Regions from separate parts of the Bradyrhizobium sp. USDA 4510 genome, predicted to be linked through region 1. Evidence: predicted binding sites of a transcription regulator. Region 1 holds the regulator's gene; each other region holds the start of a gene.
The links. Region 1 encodes PhoB, which activates phosphate uptake and scavenging genes when phosphate is short. Its sites were predicted from a motif close to TGTCATNNANCTGTCAT; they were not measured.

Region 1 (2,264 bases):
GCGCCAAGGCACCCTCCACGGCCGCGCCGCGGCAGCGCAAGGCCCGCCCCGCCCAGCACATGATGCGGGTGGCGCGCCCGGTCTCGCGCGGCAACACCGCGCTGGCGCACGCCTTCGAGGCCGAGATGGAGCCCGATCCGATCTCCTACGACAATGTGGTGCCGATGAGCCAGCGGCTGTCGCTGCTCGAGCTCAACGAGGCCACCTGTCACTGGCCGGTCGGCGATCCCTCGAGCCCGGAATTCTTCTTCTGCGGCGGCAAAGCGCTCGGCGGCCTGCCCTATTGCGCGCATCACTCGCGCGTCGCCTACCAGCCCGCCGCCGATCGCCGCCGGCCGTCGGCGAAACCGCAGATCAAGTGAGCACTCGGGAAAACGACGGAAGACCTCAAAGACAAATCCCCGCGAAAGCGGGGATTTTTTTGTGTGACCCAGCCCGGCTATATCACCAGCGTCGTCCCGGCGCAGGCCGGGACCCATAACCACGAATGGGTGTTGTTAGAAAGCCGTCTGGCCGCGTGCCGATTGCGCTGGCCGCAGCGTATGGGTCCCGGGTTTCGCCGGGACGACGCCGTGTTGCGGTTTATGAATGCCGCATGGCCGTTACGGCTGCGGCTCGGCCTTGGCAAAGCGGTCGTCGAGCGCGTAGCCGGCGCCGCGCACAGTGCGGATCGGATCCTGCTCGCGGCCCGGATTGAGCAGCTTGCGCAGGCGGCCGATATGCACGTCGACGGTGCGCTCATCGATGTAGATGTCGCGGCCCCAGACGCTGTCGAGCAATTGCTCGCGGCTGAACACGCGGCCGGGATGCTCAAGGAAGAATTCGAGCAGGCGATACTCGGTCGGCCCGAGATCGATCGGACGGCCCGAGCGCGCCACGCGGCGCTTCTCGCGGTCGAGCTCGATGTCGCCGTAGGTCAGCACGGTCGCAAGCCGCTCCGGGCTGGCGCGGCGCAACAGGCCCTTCACCCGCGCCAGCAGCTCCGGCACCGAGAACGGCTTGACGATGTAATCGTCCGCGCCGGTGGCAAGCCCGCGCACGCGCTCGCTTTCCTCGCCGCGCGCGGTCAGCATGATGATCGGAAGCTGCTTGGTCTCGGGCCGCGCCCGCAGGCGGCGGCACAGTTCGATGCCGGACAGGCCCGGCAGCATCCAGTCCAGCACCACGAGGTCGGGAACGCGCTCCTTCAGCCTTGTATCCGCATCGTCGCCGCGCCCCACCGTCTCGACATCGTAGCCTTCCGCATCGAGATTGTAGCGCAACAGCGTCGTCAGCGCTTCCTCGTCTTCGACTACCAGAATGCGTGCGCTCATCGGTTTAAGTTCTTTCTCTGTGGTGATCCGTTGCCCAGACGCAAACCGAAACGCTTACTTCCTTGAGCATAGTCCCCGCGGAAACGATTTGTCGCGAGGATCATCCAGTTTCGCTCTTGCCGGTTCCGTGCTTGCCGATCATGCCTCAGTTGCCCGGCACCGTGGTGGCAAAAGTGGTCATGTCGCCCTTCGGGCGCTTGTCGGTGATCTGCTGGCCCTCGATCATGTAGAACACGGTCTCGGCGATATTGGTGGCGTGATCGCCGATCCGCTCGATGTTCTTGGCGCAGAACATCAGATGGATGCAGAACGAGATGTTGCGCGGATCTTCCATCATGTAGGTGAGCAGTTCGCGGAACAGCGAGGTGCAGATCGCATCGACCTCCTCGTCGCCCTTCCAGACGTTCATCGCCGCCGGCAGGTCGTGCGCGGCATAGGCGTCGAGCACCGACTTGACCTGCGACAGCACGAGGTCGGTCATGTGCTCGAGGCCGCGGATCAGCTTCAGCGGCTGGAAATCGCTCTCCAGCGCCGCGACGCGCTTGCCCATGTTCTTGGCGAGGTCGCCGATCCGCTCGAGGTCGGTGGCGACGCGCATCGCGCTGACGATCTCACGCAGATCGATCGCCATCGGCTGGCGGCGGGCGATCGTCAGCACCGCCCGCTCTTCGATGTTGCGCTGCAGATTGTCGATCTCGATGTCGGCGGCGACCACGCGCTTGCCGAGCGCGACGTCGCGACGGATCAGCGCGTCGACCGACTCGGTAATCATCCGTTCGACCAGGCCGCCCATCTCGGCGACCAGGCGAGTCAACTCCTGCAGGTCGCTGTCGAATGCCTTGGCGGTATGTTCAGAAGCCATCGCTTGTCTCCCTCAACCATGATCCCGGGGATCATGGTTTCGTGTCCTGAATTTTAGCATGACCTGATCGGAAAACCGGTTTCCACTTT
Region 2 (2,264 bases), 540 kb from region 1:
TACACCACCAAGCGTGACATGAGCGGCATGGGCTCGTTCCTGTTCATGGGTCTGATCGGCATCATCATCGCGAGCCTGGTCAACCTGTTCCTGGCGAGCTCGGCGCTGCAGTTCATCGTGTCGGTGGTCGGCGTGCTGGTGTTCGCGGGCCTCACCGCCTGGGACACCCAGCGGCTGAAGAACGACTACATCTACGGCTACGCCTCGCAGGGTGGCGTGATGGCAGAGCGTGCGGCAATCACTGGTGCGCTGTCGCTCTACCTGAACTTCATCAACCTGTTCACGCTGCTCCTGCAGCTGCTCGGCCAGCGCGACTAAGCGCCTCGAGCGAGCCGATCAAATCCAAGCCCCGGCCATTCCGCCGGGGCTTTTCTTTTGGGCGAGGCGAGATGTGATGTAGCCCGGATGAAGCGCAAGCGAAATCCGGGACAGGCTCATCCGCGGCTTCAACGGCCCCGGATTGAGCGGAGCCTGCCATCGAGCGCGTTCGCGCGGCCCGTTGGCTCCATCCGGGCTGCAAGCAGACTGACCTGACGCGCTTAGACCAGCGACAGCTTGCGGTCGATCACGAACAGCACGCGTTCGAGTTCATGGCCGCGGCGCAGGATCAGGCCGGTCGCGGAAATCACGCTGTACATGCCCTGCTTGCGCGCAAGCCGGGGGTCCTTCTCGATCCGGTAGATCGGCACTTCCGACGCGCGCCGGAACACCGAGAACACGGCCCGATCCTTCAGGAAGTCGATCGCATAATCGCGCCACTCGCCGTCGGCGACCATGCGGCCGTAGAGATTGAGAATGCGGTTGAGTTCAAGTCGATTGAAAGTCACGCGATTGGGCTGAGGGGTCGCGGCGGCGGTGCGCGCCGCGGCACGACTCCCGCTCGGATCAGTGTCCTCCGAGATCAAACTCATCGAGCGCCTCCTGTCACCTCGGTGGCGATCGGGTTCCGAAGGCCCCTCTTCGGGATCGTCACGAGAGTGACATGATCGCGCTAAGCGCGCGGGCCCGCAAGGGGCCAATCGCAATGCAACCGGGCCTTAACCACCGCCGCGCGCGGCGGATTGTCCGAAAAACCGCAGAGTCACGGGAACGTTAGCGGAATCATATTGCTGCCCCACTTCCGCCCATCGCCCGCCCCGCTGCCCTGCGAAAAGGAAACCCTGCGTTGGCCCGGTCCTTTCGGTTCCGGATTCCTCAGCCCCCAGCCCCCCGGGGCCGTCGGGATCGGGCCTGTTCGCAGGGGAGTCAAATCCCAACACTGGGCCAACGAAAGTTGGTCCTTTTTGTTTTGGGGCCTGCGCAAGCGAGACGCGCGCGCCAAGCACCGGCGCCTTCCTTTCGGCAGATCACTGAATGCAGGTTTGTCGCCATGCGGCTGCACGAAAACATGCGTGCGACCGGCGGAAGCCAGCGCATCGCGCCTTACCGCAGCGAGGCGCTAGTGAAGTGAGGTGAAGGCAGCGCCGAGCATCGGGCCCGGCTTGTCGCGGTTGCCGTCCTGGACGTACACCGCCGCAGCATCGACACCGTCACGCGTGATGTTCTCCAGCGGCACGGTCCAGCTCCCGGACGAACCGTTCCAGTCACCGACCTTGAGGAGATTGCGCACGACGTTGTGGTAGGTGATCTCGCGGCCGCGGTTCTCGCCGCGCGCGATCGAGATCGGCACCGACTTCGAGATCGAGCAGATCCAGACCTCGCCGCGCGACACGGCCGGCGACTTCGATGCGGCGACCGACACGTTGATCTGCTTTCCGCTCAGCGTCATCGTCACGGGCACCGACATCACGCTGCCGCTCCTTTCGGTGTCCTTGATGGCGTCCTCGATACTGGCGCGATCGCTGCCGATCACATGCGCGGAGCCATTGATCACGGCTTGCGGCGTGTAGACGTCGCGGTCGCCGCGAACATGCGAATAGGCCTTCTGGCGCGCGCTGAAACGGGAATCGGCCAGCGTGTCCTTCCAGCCGAGATAGTCCCAATAGTCGATCGGCATGCTCAGCGCGATGACGTTGGGGTCCTTCGCGAGGTCACCGATGATCTTGTCCGCGGGCGGACAGGACGAGCATCCCTGCGAGGTGAAGAGTTCGACGACGGCACGCGGATCGGCGTGGGCGGGGCGGATGATCGCGACGATTGCGCAGATACCAAGGGCGCTGGACCATCGCGAGATACAGTTATAGGCCATCATCGCTGTCATACTGCGAACCAGTCGTGATGATTTCCATCCGTAATTGTACGGAGCATGAAGTCTGTCCCTGAAC
Region 3 (2,264 bases), 5.8 Mb from region 1:
AGTTGCACCGTCGGGCGCGGGCAGCGGTGCTGCGCCGATGACGTCATTGGCCTCGAGGTCATAGAGCTCGCGGGCGATATGGTCGGTGAGCGCCGCGGGGGCGCCATCGAACACCACGCGACCTGCGGCCATGCCGACCAGGCGGTCGCAATAGGTCCGCGCCAGGTCGAGCGAGTGCAGATTGCAAAGCACTGTGATGCCGAAATGCTTGTTGATGCGCAGCAGCGCGTCCATCACGATCTTGGTGTTGCGCGGATCGAGCGAGGCGATCGGCTCGTCGGCGAGAATGATGTCGGGCTCCTGCACCAGCGCGCGGGCGATCGCGACGCGTTGCTGCTGGCCGCCGGAGAGCTGGTCGGCGCGCTGTGCCGCCAGCTGGGCGATGTCGAATTGCTCGAGCGCCGACAGTGCGAGCGCCCTGTCCTGCTCCGGCCAGACCTGCGCCAGCGAGCGCCATGACGGAATCTGGGCCAGTCGGCCCATCAGCACGTTGGTCAGCACATCAAGGCGGCCGACCAGATTGAACTGCTGGAAGATCATCGCCGAGCGCGCGCGCCACCGCCGCAGTTCCTTGCCGCGCAACGCGGTGACGTCGGTGCCCTCGAACAGGATACGGCCGGAGGTCGGATCGGCGAGACGGTTGATCATCCGCAGCAGCGTCGACTTGCCGGCGCCGGAGCGGCCGATCACGCCGACAAAGCAGCCCGGCGCGATCGAAAAGGACGCGTTGTCGACTGCGGCTTTCGTGCCGAAACGGCACGTCAAACCTTCCACCACCAGCATGTAATGCTCCAACCGCGCCTCGTTGGGTCATCGCTATCCCCGGCGTTTTACAGTTATGTGACGACAGCGCTGCGGTGCGGCGATCGTCCACACCCCTCCCTTGTCGCTCCCTTGCCGTCATCGCAACGTCATGATGTTGTCATCAAGCATCCCGATGACGAGCGCGCATCCCCCGGAAGCCCAAGATTCTTGAAGATTTGCGGAGGCCCTGATGGCCGGAAAAACACTCTCGGTTGTGCCGACCGTCGACCCGACCGCGTCGGTCCGTGAGAGCAAGCTCGGCAAATATACCGAGGTCGGCGCGCGCACGATCCTGCTTGAAGTCAGCATGGATGACTATTCCTACGTCGTGAACGACAGCCAGATCACCTACACCTCGATCGGCAAGTTCTGCTCGATCGCGGCGATGACCCGCATCAACCCCGGCAACCACCCGATGCATCGCGCGACTCAAGCGCATTTCACCTACCGCGCCAGCGCGTATTTCCCCGGAGAGAGCGACGACACCGACTTCTTCAACTGGCGACGTGCGCATCACGTGCATATCGGCCATGATGTCTGGATCGGGCACGGTGCGATCCTGTTACCAGGACGGAACATCGGAACCGGCGCTGTCGTCGCCGCCGGCGCGATCGTGACCAAGGACGTTCCCGCCTACACCATCGTTGCCGGTAATCCGGCGCGGCCGGTGAAGCGGCGCTTCTCCGAGACGATCGCCGACCGCCTCGCCGCGCTCGCATGGTGGGACTGGGATCACGAGACGCTCCGCCGCGTCCTGCCCGACTTTCGCAAGCTCGCGGTCGAGGAATTCCTCGACAAGCATGAGGCCGAGGCCGTATCCCAATCGCAAGCCAAACAACGGAGCGCCGCATCGTGACGGACATTTTCATCGAGGGCGGGCGCACGCTGGTTGACGGCGCCCTGGTCGAGACCTCGCTGCGGACCGCAGGCCGCGACATCGGCGCGCTCGACGCGCGAGCAGGGTCGCGCCGTGCTTCACATCGATGCCAGTGGCCTCCTGGTGCTGCCCGGCATCATCGACCTGCATGGCGATGCGTTCGAGCGGCAGATGATGCCGCGCCCCGGCGTCGACTTCCCGACCGACGTGGCGCTGATCGACAGCGACCGGCAGGCGATCGCCAACGGCATCACCACCGTGTTCCACGGCACGACCTGGTCGTGGGAGCCCGGCCTGCGCAGCGCGGAGAATGCGCGCAAGCTACTCGATGCGATCGAGGCGCTGCGGCCGCAGCTCGCCGCCGACACCCGCCTCCACCTGCGTCACGAGACCCACAATCTCGAGGCCGAGGCCGAGATCATTCAATGGCTCGGTGAAGGCCGCATCGACCTGTTCGCCTTCAACGACCACAGCAACGTCAAGCCGAAGAAGCGCAACCAGCTGGCCGAGCGCACCGGGCTCTCCGTCGAGGCCGTCAACGACATGCTCGACCGGATCGTGGCGCGTCGCCCCGAGGTGCCGG

Region 2: ACVMDN_RS36510 (DUF2794 domain-containing protein) is a predicted target of PhoB. The motif match lies at 968-984, and genes of this name have one in related genera.
Region 3: phnC (phosphonate ABC transporter ATP-binding protein) is a predicted target of PhoB. The motif match lies at 910-926, and genes of this name have one in related genera.

What each region holds. Positions count from the first base shown of each region.
Region 1 is NZ_JBSSBT010000001.1:7,327,032-7,329,295, forward strand. Features, by position in the region: gene ACVMDN_RS34145 (GcrA family cell cycle regulator) at 1-362, shown strand, start outside; gene phoB (phosphate regulon transcriptional regulator PhoB) at 603-1,313, opposite strand; gene phoU (phosphate signaling complex protein PhoU) at 1,459-2,175, opposite strand.
Region 2 is NZ_JBSSBT010000001.1:7,862,432-7,864,695, forward strand. Features, by position in the region: gene ACVMDN_RS36505 (Bax inhibitor-1/YccA family protein) at 1-318, shown strand, start outside; gene ACVMDN_RS36510 (DUF2794 domain-containing protein) at 540-911, opposite strand; gene ACVMDN_RS36515 (DUF1223 domain-containing protein) at 1,439-2,200, opposite strand.
Region 3 is NZ_JBSSBT010000001.1:1,486,445-1,488,708, reverse strand. Features, by position in the region: gene phnC (phosphonate ABC transporter ATP-binding protein) at 1-783, opposite strand, end outside; gene ACVMDN_RS06575 (transferase hexapeptide repeat family protein) at 995-1,660, shown strand; partial or broken gene ACVMDN_RS06570 (alpha-D-ribose 1-methylphosphonate 5-triphosphate diphosphatase) at 1,657-2,264, shown strand, end outside.